Regions from separate parts of the Clostridium oceanicum genome, predicted to be linked through region 2. Evidence: a T-box and tRNA genes for the amino acid it is inferred to sense, from the RefSeq annotation. Region 2 holds a T-box; the other holds one or more tRNA genes.
What was found. The T-box of region 2 lies ahead of proS (proline--tRNA ligase). A T-box ahead of a tRNA ligase gene usually reads a tRNA of that ligase, here a tRNA-Pro.

Region 1: it has a tRNA-Pro gene. The T-box ahead of proS (proline--tRNA ligase) is inferred to sense a tRNA for this amino acid. The anticodon was not compared.

What each region holds. Positions count from the first base shown of each region.
Region 1 is NZ_BAAACG010000016.1:33,618-42,068, reverse strand. Features, by position in the region: gene ABDZ71_RS15775 (HAD family hydrolase) at 1-581, opposite strand, end outside; gene ABDZ71_RS15770 ([Fe-Fe] hydrogenase large subunit C-terminal domain-containing protein) at 654-2,003, opposite strand; tRNA gene ABDZ71_RS15765 (tRNA-Pro) at 2,207-2,282, opposite strand; gene ABDZ71_RS15760 (hypothetical protein) at 2,348-2,659, opposite strand; gene murC (UDP-N-acetylmuramate--L-alanine ligase) at 2,728-4,104, opposite strand; gene purR (pur operon repressor) at 4,297-5,115, shown strand; gene spoVG (septation regulator SpoVG) at 5,251-5,538, shown strand; gene glmU (bifunctional UDP-N-acetylglucosamine diphosphorylase/glucosamine-1-phosphate N-acetyltransferase GlmU) at 5,720-7,093, shown strand; gene ABDZ71_RS15735 (ribose-phosphate diphosphokinase) at 7,115-8,074, shown strand; gene ABDZ71_RS15730 (response regulator) at 8,267-8,451, shown strand, end outside.
Region 2 is NZ_BAAACG010000003.1:134,764-143,214, forward strand. Features, by position in the region: gene pepV (dipeptidase PepV) at 1-396, opposite strand, end outside; gene proS (proline--tRNA ligase) at 629-2,071, opposite strand; T-box leader at 2,135-2,365, opposite strand; gene ABDZ71_RS02305 (hypothetical protein) at 2,513-3,361, opposite strand; gene ABDZ71_RS02310 (coiled-coil domain-containing protein) at 3,569-5,416, shown strand; gene ABDZ71_RS02315 (hypothetical protein) at 5,558-6,169, opposite strand; gene ABDZ71_RS02320 (hypothetical protein) at 6,359-6,961, opposite strand; gene ABDZ71_RS02325 (hypothetical protein) at 7,208-7,807, opposite strand; partial or broken gene ABDZ71_RS19895 (hypothetical protein) at 8,178-8,451, shown strand, end outside.

The DNA.
Region 1 (8,451 bases), on a different contig from region 2:
TAATCCTTAGAGTAGTAATCATATACACCAACTACTTTCATACCAGCAGATTTAGCACCTTCTATTGCAGGTAATATATCTTCAAATACTATACATTCCTTAGGAGAAGTATTTAGTTTATCTGATGCTAATAAATAAATATCTGGAAAATTTTTTCCTCTTTTTACTTCAGATATAGTAGTTATACTATCAAATAAATCATATATACCGTTATTTTTTAAAACAATTTCAACTAAACTAAGAGTATTACTAGTTGCTAATCCTATTTTTATATTTTTACTTTTTAATAAATTTAAAAAAGTTTCAACACCATTTTTTAATTTTATATTATTGCAATATTCAGAGTATGCCATATCATTCCATTCTTTCATTATTGATTCAGGAGATTCTTTTAGATTGAATGTATTTTTAAAATAATTAGCACATTCTTCAAAAGTTAAATGTTCAATTTCTTTTTTTAGATTATTAGGTACTGCTTTATTTCTTTTTTTTAGAAAATCAATATCTATTTTACACCATACTCCCATTGAATCAATTAAAGTTCCGTCTAAATCGAATATAGCTGCTTTTATATTTTTCATAAGTAATCACCTCATTTAAATTATAACAGGTGATACTAGAAATTTTAATAAGTATTTTATAGTAAATATATTTTAAAACTTTCGTTCAAATATTTTTATTTTTTCCGGGTTTTTAAAATCTTCTACTGAGTTTATTCCTATTTTTTTTAAAATGGTATTCATACAAGAACTATCTACAGATACTTTTACAGAAGATTTATCAGCAAATTCATTTACTTTATCTTTTCCTTTTTCTTTAGAGATTAAAGCTTTAGGCCCACCGACGCATCCACCAATGCATCCCATACCTTCTATAAAGTTTGCATCTAGTTCTTTATTTTGAGCTTTTTCAAGAATCTTTTTACATTCTATTACACCATTTGCTTGAACTGCTTTTAACATGATTGATTTTTCAGGGAAAAGTCTATCAACTACATCTTTAACAGCTTCTGATACACCGCCAGTTCTTGCATAAATTCTTCCCCCTCTAGAAGAATAATCAGAAGATTGATCTTCCTTAAGATTTTCTAAATCTAAATTTAAAGATTCAAAAATACTTTTAAGTTCTGAGAATGTAAGAACAAAGTCAATATCTCCAACTAAATCTTCTTGTTTAGCTTCAGCTTTTTTAGCTATACAAGGGCCTACAAAAACTATTTTACAATCTGGATTTAATTTTTTCAAAACTCTTCCAGAAGCTACCATAGGAGAAATAGATGGTGATACATTTTTTACTAAATCATTGTATACTCTTTTTAACATTCCAACCCACATAGGACAGCAACAAGAAGTTATCATTAAATCTTTTTCATTTTTTACTAGGTGGTCAAATTCTACAGCTTCTTTCAATGTAAGCATATCAGCAAAAAATGCTACTTCTATCATATCTGTAAATCCTAGTTTTTTAAAAGCTGTTCTAAGTTTATCCATAGTGACATTGTCACCGAATTGACCAGAAATGGCAGGAGCTACTGTAGCTATTACTGGAGCATCTCCTTTTAGTAATTTTGCAAGGGGAATAAATTCTACTTTATCTAAAATACTTCCATTAGGGCAGGCTTCTACACAAAAACCACAATCAGTACATCTATCTTTGTCTATGTATGTAGAATTAGTATCTTTGTTTATAAAGATAGCATCAAAAGGACATGAGTTTTGACAAAATGTTTTACCATTAATTTTTTCACAATCCATAGAACAATCTTTGATTTTGTTTACTACTTTATGTAAAGGGTTATAGTTTTTTATTGCTTTTTTTAAATCTTCTATAAAATTTGTAGTGTTAGGATCTACTTCTACTCCACATAAAGATGAAATAATACTACAAAGATCTCTTTCATCAGAATCATGTTTTGATAATAAATTTTCTAAATCTTTTTCTAATGTATTATTGAAATAAGACTTTACTATATTTTGAAACAATTCATTATGTTCTTTTTTCACAATATCACTCCTTAATATATTAATTATTTTTACCAGTTAGTAACTTATTATTAGTAAACTTTAACTATTTATATGAAAATTTATCTAATTAAGTAAAATAATAAAAATAAAATTAAATAATAAAAGAGTATATTACTTTAAAATTTTTTGTTTTTAATAATTTATTTTAAATAAAAAAAAGAGTTACTAAAAGTAACTCTTTGTGGTCGGGGTGACAGGGCTTGAACCTGCGACCTCATGGTCCCAAACCACGCGCGCTCCCATCTGCGCCACACCCCGAAAACATTACCATTATATAATAATAGCTTTAAAAAGTCAATAATATATAATAGTAATGTTTAAATTTAGTTAGTTTTTTTATCACCAACACCTCTTGTTGGAACTGTAGATATAAGAAATCCTACTAAAATAGAAACTAAAGCTGGTGCAACTATGTTAAGGTATATTACAAATCTAGTTTTATATAATATTAATGCTGTAAGTACGGTTATTCCAGCAGTAATTACAAAAACATATATTATAAAAAGAGAAAAGGAACTAAAAAGTTTTTCATATATCTTATTACGAGTAGGACCGCTTATTATTTTTCTAAACAATAAATAAGATACACTTATAAGTATTAAATTTACTATTGCCGAAATTAAAAAATTTTTCATAAAAAAACACCTCCAATAGGTTATACATATAGTATTACCAATTAGAAGTGTTTTTAAGTATATTTTATTTAAGAATTAAGATACATTTCTCCAATTTTAAATACATCTCCGGCACCAACAGTTAAGATTAAATCACCTTTTGATGCATTTTTCTTTAAATAATTAACTATATCTTCAAAGTTATGAAAATTGGTGCATTTTATACCTTTTTCTCTTAATGAATCTCCAAGCATATCAGAACTTATTTCTCCAGTGTCTTTTTCTCTTGCGGCATAAATATCTGCAAGAATAAGTTCGTCTGTGTTATTAAAGCATTCTGTGAATTCATCAAATAATTTTATAGTTCTTGAATAAGTATGAGGTTGAAATACACAGAATATTTTATTGTGAGGATAGTTTCTTGTTGCATTTAAAGTTGCTTCAATTTCTGTAGGATGGTGAGCATAATCATCTATTACAGTAATATCATCTTTTTTTCCCTTTAACTCAAATCTTCTATGGGTTCCATAAAAACTTTCTAAACCTTTGGCTATAGAATTTTTTTCTAAGCTTAAAGTTAAAGATATACATATACTAGCTAATGAATTTAATATATTATGTTTTCCTGGTACATTTAAATTTATTGAAAAAAGTTTTTCATCATTTTTATATACATCGTAACTTCCGCAAGCTTTTTCATCAAATTTTATATTACGTGCTTGAATAGTACCAGAATTTATACCATAAGTAACTACATTACAAGAAGCAGATTTTATAATATCTTTTATATTTTTATCTTCATCATAAGCTATAAGATATCCATCTTTAGGTATTAGCTTTATAAATTTAGAAAAAGCATTTTTTATATCTTCAATATCTTTATAATAATCTAAATGATCTTTATCTATATTAAGTATAACTCCTATATAAGGATGAAATTTAAGAAAAGAAGATTTATATTCGCAGGCTTCAGTTATAAAATAATCACTTTTACCTACTCTTACATTACCATTTATAATATCTAGGTTTCCTCCTACTAAAATTGTAGGGTCTGTATTACAATTTAAAGTTATATGAGAAACCATAGAAGTAGTAGTAGTTTTGCCATGAGTACCAGAAATAGCTATATTGTATTTGTGTCCTTTCATTAATTGTCCTAAAAATTCAGCTCTATCCATAGTTTTAATATTTTTATCTTTAGCTTCAACTAATTCAGGATTATCTTTAGATATTGCAGCAGTGTATACTATTATATCTGCATTTTTTACATTTTCTTTATTATGACCTATATATATTTTAGCTCCGTTTTTAGATAATTTTTCAGTATTTGGCGATTCGTTCATATCAGAACCGGATACTTTAAAGTTATGATATAGAAGTATTTCTGCAAGTCCACTCATACTTACTCCACCGATACCTATAAAATGTATATTTTTATTCTTATCTTTTATCAAATCAAATGACATTTAGTTCACTCCCTAATAAATACTCTTATTATGTAATTATATACAAAAACATAACAAAAAAACATATTAATATATTGATATTATAAAATTTATTAAATATGTATTGATATTGTTACTTATTTATCTTAAAATAGGAATAATAAAACAAATATATTAAAAATAATTCGTAATTTGAAATAGATAGGTGATATGATGGAAAAATTTACAAGAAATCAAAGAATATCCATAATAACCAAAGTTCTTATGGAAAACCCTAATAAGATAGTCAATTTGAATACATTTACTCAGATGTTTAATGCTGCAAAATCTACAGTAAGTGAAGATTTATTTATAATAAAGGATATATTAACTAAATTATCTTTAGGTAGAGTAGATACAATATCAGGTGCTGCAGGAGGAGTTAAGTACGTAAGTGGGATATCAAAAGAGGAAAGTAAGAAATTTGCTGAGAATTTATGTATAAACTTAAAAAATAAGGATAGAATAATACCAGGAAATTTTTTATATGTAACAGATATAATGTGTAACCCGCAAATAGTACAGAAAGCTGCTAATATATTATTTTCATTTTTTTCAGAAAAGCATATAGATCATGTAATAACTATGGAAACAAAGGGTATACCATTAGCTTATGAAGTAGCAAAATTGTTAGGAGTCGAATTAGTTATAGTTCGTAGAAACAATAAGCTTACAGAAGGATCTACTTTAAGTATAAATTATGTTTCTGGATCAAGTGGAAGAGTTCAAAATATGTATGTATCTAAAAACTCTATAAAACCAAAAAGTAAATGTATATTTATTGATGATTTTATGAAAGCTGGAGGTACAGCTTTAGGTATAACTAATTTACTTAAAGAATTTGAAAGTGAACTCTTAGGTATAGGAGTATTAATAGATAACACTGACATCCAAGAAAAGCTTGTAGACGATTATTTTTCAATAGTAGATTTCAAAGGTTTTGATGATAATAACGAAATATTAGTAGAGCCTTCTTCATTATTTGAAATTTAGATAAAATAATTTTCAAAAGATTTTAATATTTTATAAAAATTAAAAAAATAAAGGAGGAAAAATATAAAACATAGAGAATATGTTATTGTATATACATAAAAGTATATACACAAGCATCTTTGGAGGTGGAAATTTATGCAAATTACAGATGTACGAGTTAGAAAAATAGCGACAGAAGGAAAAATGAAGGCTATAGTTTCAGTAACCTTTGATAATGAATTCGTAGTTCATGATATAAAGGTTATAGAAGGTCAAAACGGTCTTTTCATAGCTATGCCTAGCAGGAAAACACCAGATGGGGAATTCAAAGATATAGCACATCCTATTAATACAGAGACTAGAGAAAAAATCCAAAACGCTATATTAGAGCAGTATGAAAAAGTTAAAAACGAAGACTCATCTGCAAATAAGAACGAAGAATAATCAGGAAGTATATAAAATAAAAGGGAAAGGAGAATTTATTCTCCTTTCCCTTTTTGTGAATATATATGTTGTTTATATGTTCAATAGGTTGAAATTAATTTTTATATAAAATATAATATTATAGGAAGTTTTTTAAAATGAAATACTCAAATGTTATAAAAAATGATAAAGAGGTGCTATAATGTATAATTGTGCTATAATATTAGCAGCAGGTCAAGGAACAAGAATGAAATCTTCTTTACCTAAAGTTTTACATAAAGTTTGTGGTAAAGAAATGGTTAATCATGTTATTGATACTATTAGAAAGTCAGAAATAGAAGACATCAACTTAGTTGTAGGTAATGCAGCAGAAAAAGTAAAAGAAGCTACTAAAGAAAAGAATGTTAGTTATTCAGTTCAAGAAAAACAACTAGGAACAGGTCATGCAGTTATTAGTGCTATAGATTTTCTAAAAGGTAAAAAAGGAACAGTTGCTATATTTACAGGAGATTCACCTTTAATAACAGATGATACAGTAAAAGATTTATTTGAATTTCATAAAAAGGAAAAATGCTTTGCTACAGTAATTACTTCTATTGTAGATAATCCAACAGGATATGGTAGAGTTATAAGAGAAAACTCCAAAGATGTAAAAAAAATAGTAGAACATAAAGATTGTAATGAAGAAGAACTAAAAGTAAACGAAGTTAATAGTGCTATGTATTGTTTTGACATAGAAGCTTTAATTGAGAGCTTAAGTAAAATTACTAATGATAACGCTCAAGGAGAATACTATTTAACTGATGTTATAGAAATAATGAAAAATTCAGGAAAAAAAGTAGGAGCTATTGCTATACCTTTTGAAGAAATAATGGGAGTTAATTCAAGAATACAGTTATCTCAAGCAGAAAATATTATGAAAAAAAGAATAAATGAACTACATATGGCTAATGGAGTTACAATAATAGATCCAAATAACACTTATATAGATGTAGATGTTAAAATTGGTAATGATACTATTATATATCCAGGAAACGTTATAAAAGGTAATACTCTTATAGAAAGTGATTGTATTTTATATTCTAATTCTCGTATTTTAGATAGTACAATAGGACAAGGAGTTACAGTTGAAAACTCTGTTATATTAGAAAGCACAGTAGGAGATAAAACTACAGTAGGACCTTTTGCATATATAAGACCAGAATCTTCTATAGGTAAGTCAGTAAGAGTAGGAGATTTTGTAGAAATTAAAAAATCAAGTATAGATGATGGAACAAAAATATCTCATTTAACTTATATAGGAGATGCAGAAGTAGGAAGTGGATGTAACTTCGGTTGCGGAACTGTAGTAGTTAATTATGATGGAGAAAATAAATATAAAACTATAATAGGAAATAATTCTTTCATAGGTTGTAACACAAATTTAGTTTCACCTGTTAAAGTTAATGACAACACATATATAGCAGCAGGATCTACAATTACAAATGAAGTTCCAAAAGGAGCTTTAGCTGTTGCAAGGGCAAGACAGATAAACAAAGAAGGCTGGGTAGAAAAAAAAGGATTATATAAGAAATAAATTTTAAGGAGGATTTATATAATGTTAAGCCAGGGTAAAAATATTAAAATTTTTACAGGTAATTCACATCCAAAATTAGCTAAAGAAATAGCTGATGCACTAAAAGTTCAAGTTGGGGATTCTCAAGTATCAACATTTAGTGATGGAGAAATATCTGTAAATATCAACCAAACAGTAAGAGGAACTGACTTATTTATAGTTCAATCAACAAATGCTCCAGTTAATGATAATTTAATGGAATTATTAATAATGATTGATGCATTTAAAAGAGCTTCAGCAGGAAGAATCACAGCAGTTATGCCTTATTATGGATATGCTAGACAAGACAGAAAAGCAAAGGCAAGAGATCCAATAACAGCAAAATTAGTAGCAGATCTTTTAACAGCTGCAGGAGCTGACAGAGTATTAACAATGGATTTACATGCATCACAAATCCAAGGATACTTTGACATACCAGTAGATCATTTATTAGGAGCTCCAATCCTTGCAAAATACTTTGTTGAAAAAGGTTTTGACGAGAGAGAAGATATAGTTGTTGTTTCACCAGACCTTGGAAGTGTTACTAGAGCTAGAAAATTTGCAGATAAACTTCATGCACCAATAGCTATAATAGATAAAAGAAGACCTAAAGCTAATGTATCTGAAGTAATGAATATAATAGGAGATATAAAAGATAAAACTGTTATATTAGTAGATGATATGATAGATACAGCAGGAACTATAACTAATGGAGCTAATGCATTAGTTAAAATGGGAGCTAAAGAAGTATTTGCATGTTGTACTCATGCTGTTTTATCAGGTCCTGCAATAGAAAGAATAGATAAATCAGTTATAAAAGAATTAGTTATGTTAAATACAATAGATTTACCAGATGATAAAAATTTAGATAAATTTAAAGTGTTATCAGTAGCACCAGTATTTGCAGAAGCTATTAAAAGAATATATGAATATTCTTCAGTAAGTGAAATATTTGAAGATTAATAGGCAATAATATTATTACATAGTTAGTTTATACCTATAGATGTTAACATCTATAGGTATTTTATTTACATGTAGTGAATTATTTGTAAATTTTATAAAATTGATTATTTTTGCACAAAATAATATGGTAAATTAAATATGTAATTAGTAAATGATTTTAATATTTATTTGATATAGAAGGAGGTTCAAAAAATGGAAGGAAAAATAGGAAAAGTTCTTGTAGTAGATGATGATGAAAATATAGCAGAAGTCATAAAGATGTATTTGGAAAGTTCAGGGTATGATACTAAGGTGTGTCATGATGGTAAAGAGGCAGAAAAAGAGTTTTCAAAATATAAACCTGACTTAGTATTACTTGACATAATGCTTCCTCATAT
Region 2 (8,451 bases):
AGCTTCTTTTATAGCTTTTAATCCATATAAAGCTGCTAAAGTTGGTCCTTTATCATCCATAGTTCCTCTTCCGTGAATTTTTCCATCATGTATTTCTCCAGCATAAGGATCATACTTCCAACCATCTCCTGTTGGAACTACATCTAAATGGCCTAATACTGCTACATAATCTTCTCCTTCACCATACTCTGCATATCCTATATATCCATCTAAATTTTTTGTTTTAAATCCCAAGTCTTTACATATATTTAAGGCCTTGTCCAATGCTTTGTATGGACCTTCTCCATAAGGTTTACCTTCTTTAGGTTCACCTTCAACACTTTTTATCTTTACTAATTCTTGAGTTGATTTTATCATGTCATCTTTTAAACTGTCTATAATATTGTTTATTTTCATGATGTCCCCTTCTTTCAAAATAATTATTACCCCTATGACTATTATAGTATTATCTATCTATATTTTACAATGAATGTATATGAAAATTTCAAATAAAAATACTATTCAATCAAAACAAAAATATATATTTCTATAAAAAATTTATAATTTCTTATAGAAATAAACCTCTCAAATAAATGAGAGGTTTATTTATTACATAACTATATGCTTTTACAATTTATATGAAAATAAATTAATATGCTTTACCCCAGTAAACAAGATGTTTAGCTTTTTTACCACAACACACACAAGTATCTTCATCTGAAACATTACCTTCTTCAAATGGTATACATCTTGAACTAGCTCCTGTCACTTCTTTTATTTTACTTTCACATTCTTCATCGCCGCACCACATAGCTTTTACAAAACCTGTTTTATTATCAACAGCATCTTTAAATTCATCCATATTCTTAGCTATACTAGTTTTTTCTTCCATTCTAGTTTTAGCTCTTTCATACATAGAATTATGTATGTCATCTAATAATTTTGGAATAGCAGTTTCTAATTGATCCATTGGAACTATTGTTTTTTCTCTAGTATCTCTTCTAACTAATACAACTTGATTTTTTTCTATATCTTTTGGTCCAACTTCTAAACGAATTGGTACACCTTTCATTTCATATTCATTAAATTTCCATCCTGGCATTTTGTCAGAATCGTCTAATTTAACTCTAGAAACTTTACTTACTAATTCTTTTAATTCATTAGCTTTTTCTAGTACTCCTTCTTTATGCTGAGCTATAGGAACAATAACTACTTGAATTGGTGCTATTCTTGGAGGAACTACAAGTCCACTGTCATCACCATGAACCATTATAATTGCACCAAGCATTCTTGTTGTAACACCCCAAGATGTTTGATGAACATATTGTAATTTGCCTTCTCTATCAGAATATTGCATTCCAAATCCTTTGGCAAAGTTAGTTCCTAAATAGTGAGATGTTCCTGTTTGTAGAGCTTTACCATCATGCATTAAACTTTCTATAGTATATGTATCTACACCACCTGCAAATTTTTCTGATTCTGTTTTCTTTCCTTTTATAACTGGAATAGCAAGCATGTTTTCTACATGATCTGCATATATATCTAACATTTGTCTAGTTTCTTTTCTTGCTTCTTCTTCTGTAGCATGAATTGTATGACCTTCTTGCCATAAAAATTCAGTTGTTCTTAAAAATGGTCTTGTTGTTTTTTCCCATCTAACAACAGAACACCATTGGTTATAAAGTTTAGGTAGATCTTTATAAGATTGAACTATTTTAGCATAATGTTCACAGAATAATGTTTCTGATGTAGGACGTACACATAACTTTTCTGTTAATTCTTCATCTCCACCATGAGTTACCCAAGCAACTTCTGGAGCAAATCCTTCTATATGTTCTTTTTCTTTATTTAGTAAACTTTCTGGTATAAATAATGGCATATACACATTTTCATGTCCAGTAGCTTTAAATTTTTCATCTAAATCCTTTTGTATTCTTTCCCACATTGCATAACCATAAGGACGAATTATCATACATCCTCTAACACTAGAATAATCTGTTAATTCTGCTTTTTTTACTATGTCTGTATACCACTGAGCAAAGTCTTGATCCATTGGAGTAATGTCTCTTACAAACTTCTTTTCTTTTCCCATATATATTCCTCCTAAAATATTTGATTATTATAAATTTAGATATAAAAAGACTCCGAATCCCTATACAGGGACCGAAGTCATGATATCGGCGGTACCACCCTTGTTAACATACATAAATCTCTTATACATATGTTCACTCTTTTTGATAACGGCAAAATATACCCGCTGTATCCTACTATAATTTCAGTACAGATCTCAAAGGCTGGTTTAAAACTTAGCTTTCAGGAATTTCTCATCTAACATCCTTTTCTGTAAAAAGCATACATCTCTACTATTCCTTTTCTTAGAATTACAATATTAATTTGTATTTTAGTTTAATTATTATGATAAGTTATCTTACTATTATTGTCAACACTTTAATAATAAAATATAGTATAAAAATTAAAAATACTTAGATTAATTAATAAGATAAATCCTTAAAAATATCTTTATATTTTAATTTTAGTTTATAGATGAATTGCTACTTACTATATTTTCTTCTTCAATAACTTCTTCATCATCAAATAAGTCCTTCATCTTTTGTGGTGGATAAAATTCTGGAATCTCTCTTTTCATAAATTCTTTACAAGGATCATCTGAACATTGACATTCTTCTGGAACTGGGCAATATCCATAAGCTGGAATTAATAATTGAACTATTATTTCACATTTAATTATTATAAACAAACCTAATGTAACACATAAAAATACTTTTTTGTCTGAATCTTTTCCATCATCTTTGCAACTGCAACCACAGCTACAACCACAACAATCTATTTTTGAAATATCAGTACTTAAACAATCACCTACTACTTCAAGTTTTATAAATTGTTGATCCATTTCTTCTTGTGCAGATTGACATTCTTTACCTATTATAGTTTTAGCTATAGCATCTGGACAATACAATTTTGGAACTGTTATAGTCTTATTTACTGAATAGTGTAATGTTCTTGGCTCTTTAACTTTTTTTACTTCTATTTCTACATCTACGTCAAAAGTAATTGTGTAATTAATAGTTACTTTTTTATATCCAGGTTTACATCCTGAAGAGGGACATTTAGTAACAGAATTAACAACTACTTTTAAATTTTTGCAGCATCCTACGCATCTAACCTCTGATGGATCTGTGATTCCTTCTATTTGCTTACATAACTGCTCACAATCATCTGATGGTTTTAAGCATTCTTTTTTTAAGCATTGGTCAAATACTTTAGGAACTTGAATGCAACATATCTCCTCTGGATCTGGTAAACATCCTTGTTTATTTACAAAACCTGGACGTGGAATAAAATCTTTTGAATTAATAGCCATATAAAATATCCTCCTTTTTCATATAGAAGAAACATTGTTTTATCTCAATATATAGTATGCATATAAAAAAATAAGTGTGATTAGTAAAGCTATATTTTATACATGTATATTTTAATTAAATATACTTAAATTTTAGTAATATATTTAATTAAAAAAGAATATATAAAACTTATCATTAATATAATTTTATAAAGGTAGGTGAGTATTTTGAAATCTAATAAATCATATATTTTTAAAAATATATATGGTACTATGTATGAATTCTACATTAATAAAGATAATGACTTAATGTGTAATAAATTTTCTGAGGAAACAAAAATACTAGAAAATGTTTCAAAATTCAATATAAATGTAACTTACTTAGGAATAATAGAAATAGTATGTATAACTCTTGATGGGTTTATTAAATACTGTAAACTTGATAAAAAATGGTCTACTCAAACTCTTTATAAATTAAAATCTGATAATAGTAGTATAGATGAAGTAACTTTATTTTCTAAAAAAAATAAACTTCATATATTCTTTATGTTCTATGAAAACAAATTAGACTCTTATGCAAATATTCTTCATTATGTATGGAATGGAGATAAGTTTAAAACAAACCTAGTATCAACTATAAATATTATTGATGGATTAAAAAAACATTATTATTTAGAAACAATAGATGAAACTATTAACATGTTTTACATAACAAAAGAAAAAGATTCTAATGTTATGAGTTCATGTAAATACTCAACAAAGGATTCTTGGACTAATCCTAAAAAATTATATAGACTAAATGGTAACAATATTAGTTTTTCTACTTTAGAAAAAAATAACGAATTTAATATTTTAAATTTATCAAATGAAAATAAAATATCTACATTAGAACATGTAAAAGTAGATAGTAAAAATAATATTAAAAATATACCCATTTACAAAACAAAGGGTACAATAGATACTGCCACATTTAATATATTCAACAATATACTATACTGTGTATGGTCAGAAAACAATCAATTAATGTATTCTTCCTTTAATAACATTAAATGGTCTTCTCCTTCAACTATAAATACTGAATCTTATAATGATATATATATGTATAGATATATATATGAAGAAAGTCCATTGGATGACTCTATAAAAGGGAAAAATGTATTTGCATCTATCTCTAATAATATTAATATTTTCTTACCTCAAAGGACTAAAACTTACAACAACAAAAACAATAAATGTGATGCAGAAGGAACAATAAGAAAACTACTTCAAGAAATATCAGAGAAAAAAACTATTAATTATGATCTCAAAAACAAATCTTTACTACTTACAGAAAAATTAAGAGAAAAAAATATTCGTGTTAACAATTTAAGTGAAAATATAAATAAAATATCTATACAAAAATCTAATATTGAAAATAAATACAAATCTACACTACAGCTAAATAATAAACTAAAAATACAAACTCAAGATTTTAAAGAAAGTATCAATAAAAAATCTGAAAAAATAGAATTATTAAAAATTAGACTTAAAGAAAAAATAGATGAAAGTAATAACTTAAAGGTAAAATTCAATGAAAAATCAGAAGAAATTAATTCTTTAAATAATAAATTTAATAATAAAACTAAAGAATTGAATGATATAATAACTGAACTAAAAAATAACACTAATGGAACAAATAAATCTTTGGAAAATAAATATAACATTCAAATAGAAAACATAAAAAAACAATTACAAGAAAAAGAAAACCAGTTTAAAACTTTACTTGAGAAAAATAAAAATCTCGAAAAAAGCATTGAAGATTTAAAATTAGAAAATAATAATATGGAGCAAAAACTAGAAGAATCTAAAAATAATATTCTTTTAGAATTAAAAAATAAATACGATATAGAATCCTCCAGTATAAAAAAACAACTTGATCAAAAAAAGAAAAGTTTTGACTATATAGCAGATTATACAAAACAATTAGAAAGTTCCTTAGAACAATTAAGATCAGAAAACTCTTTAATAAAAGAGCAACTTGAAAATTCTAAAAGTAAAAGTTTCATAGAAAGAATCTTAGGAAAACCTTATAAATAATCCTAAAAAACCCCTTGCATTAAATTTTATGCAAGGAGTTTTTTTATTATCTAAAAATATTTATATATTATATTTTAAAAATACATATAATCAACATAAAAAATTACTTAGTTAAACTTACTAATTTATTAAAATTTACATTTAAGGTTCAGTAATAGCTGTTATCTTACAATTAGAATATCCTATCAAGTCACCAAGATTGCTTGTCAATGCTATTCCTAATCCTACTTTTTCAAAAATATCCAATGTTGGTGGAACTCCACTCTCAAGACCTACATAGAAAAATTGTACTTGTTTACCCTGTGGGAAAGTTGATAATTTTTCCCTAGTAGGTCTTTCACAACAATCACATTCTCCACAAGTACATACTGCAGGTAATAAAGTAATAGCATTTGGATTTAATGATTGTCCTGGCTCATGTGCAACTACTCTTGAAATCTGACAGATTGGAATAGATCTAACTACTCCATTTATATCAGTACCTCCTATTATTCCATCTTCTAGTGTAGTTATATCTGGTTTTAAACCTGTTGCACTCTGACCACTAGTTAAAAATACAGTAAGTGTTCCTTGATCACTTAATATATCAAGTGCTTTCTTTAAAAAATCTTCCATAGGATCCACACAACAATCGCAAACATTTGTAGCAATATCTTTACAGCATCCACAACCACATATACATACATCACATTGATTACAATACAAATCTTCTAAACATCTTTGTAGTTTTCTTTTATCTCTATTACATAACATCTATTCTCAACATCCTTTCAAAATAAAGAGTGTAATTTCAAATTATTTCTTATCAATACATTATATGATTTATGTATATTAATTGTTATGTAATTATACATACTAATAAAAATTTCATAATAATAGGCTATTTAAAAATAATTTTTAAATAACCTACTGTTAAAAATTTTTATATTTTTATTATAAAAACTATCTTAATAAAGTACCTATCCTTAACATTTTACAAATTGAATAAGCATCAGGAGCACCGTCATTTAAATTTTCTCCTACTATTATTCCAAGACCAACTTTTCTAAGGGTTATTTCTTCTCCACTTGCAGAACTTTCAGGATCTTTTTCTCCTAAAAATTCTAATGCTATATTATTTCCTATTTGCTTACTTAACTGTTCTCTTAAAGGTCTTTCACAACAATCGCATTCTCCGCAAGTACATACTGGTGGTAACAGCTCAATTTGATCTATTGTACTTGTATTTCTCCATCTAACTCTTGATATATCACAAATTGATATAAATTGAATATTTAATAAATTTATAATACTGTCTTTTATTGATACTATATCTTGTACCATAAAAGAATCTTGACTTCCATTTGTAAAAGTTATTAATATTGTAGCTTGTTGCGGTAAAATATTTTGCAATTGTTTTATTAAATTTTCCATAGGATCTACACAGCAATCACAAACATTTGTAGCAACATCTTTACAACATCCACATACACCTATATCACACTTGTCACAGTATAAATCATTTAAACATTTTTGTAATTTCTTTTTATCTTTACAACATAACATATAATCTCAGCATCCTTTCAAAAAACATCTATATATTTAAATAAAGCTGTTTTATGTCACTATATTATATGAGTTATCCATATTAAATGTTATATCATTGTATATTTTAGTTTTAAATTCACAATCAATTATAATTAATAATAAAAAACTCTTTGATCTTTAAATTACAAAGAGTTTTTATTTTTATACACAAGTTATAATATCTTTAAATACATTATTATTTTTATATTTTAAAATACTCATAAATCACACTACAGTATCAACTTTTAATAATTTACAAATTGAATATACTTCTGGTTCTTTTCTATCTGTATCTTCTGCTAATAATATTCCAAATCCAGTTTTAATCAAAGTTGTTTTTCTAGAAATCTCAGAATCTTGTTGCCCTATATATTTTATAGATATATCAGTACCGGATGGTATTTTAGTCAAAATTTCTCTTAAAGGTCTTTCACAACAATCACATTCTCCACAAGTACATACTGGTGGTAATAATTTAATCTGATCTATTCCTTCTTCACCTGACCAAGCAATTCTTGAAATATTACAAATAGATATAAAATCAGTATTATTTACATTAATTATCCCATCATTTATTGATACTATATCAGCTATAACAACTTCAACTCCACTAGAATTTGTAAACCTTATGTCAAGCTGAGTATTACTAGGCAAAATATTTTTTAATTGTTGTAATATATCTTCCAAGGGTTTTACACAACAGTCACAAATATTGGTAGCAGCATCTTTACAACATACAAAATTACATATACATATATCACATTGCTTACAATAGAAATTTTCTAATTTATTCTGCAATATTTTTTTATCTTTACAAGATAACATATAATCTCAACATCCTTTCAAAAAAACATCTTCATATATTTAAATAAGACTATTTTATGTCACTATATTATATGATTTGTATATGTTAAATGCTATTTCACAATTACAATCTAATAATCATAAAATGATATTCTCATATTTTTAAAGATTTGCATAACATATATTAAGTCTAGAATATAGACTTAATTAATATGAAAATTATGTATAAAACTTAATAGAGGTGATTAATTTGAACTGTACACGTAAAAAAACAATAATATGTGTACCAGGTTGTGGTAAATGCACTTGTCCACCTGGACCTACTGGCCCTGCGGGTCCTACTGGTCCTCAAGGTGACCAGGGGGAACGTGGCCCTACTGGTGTAACAGGAATTAGAGGTATTACTGGTCCTACTGGCCCTACTGGTCCTACTGGTCCTACTGGTCCTACTGGCCCTACTGGCCCTACTGGTCCTACTGGCCCTACTGGTCCTACTGGCCCTACTGGCCCTACTGGTCCTACTGGCCCTACTGGCCCTACTGGTCCTACTGGCCCTACTGGTCCTACTGGCCCTACTGGTCCTACTGGTCCTACTGGCCCTACTGGTCCTACTGGCCCTACTGGTCCTACTGGCCCTACTGGTCCTACTGGCCCTACTGGTCCTA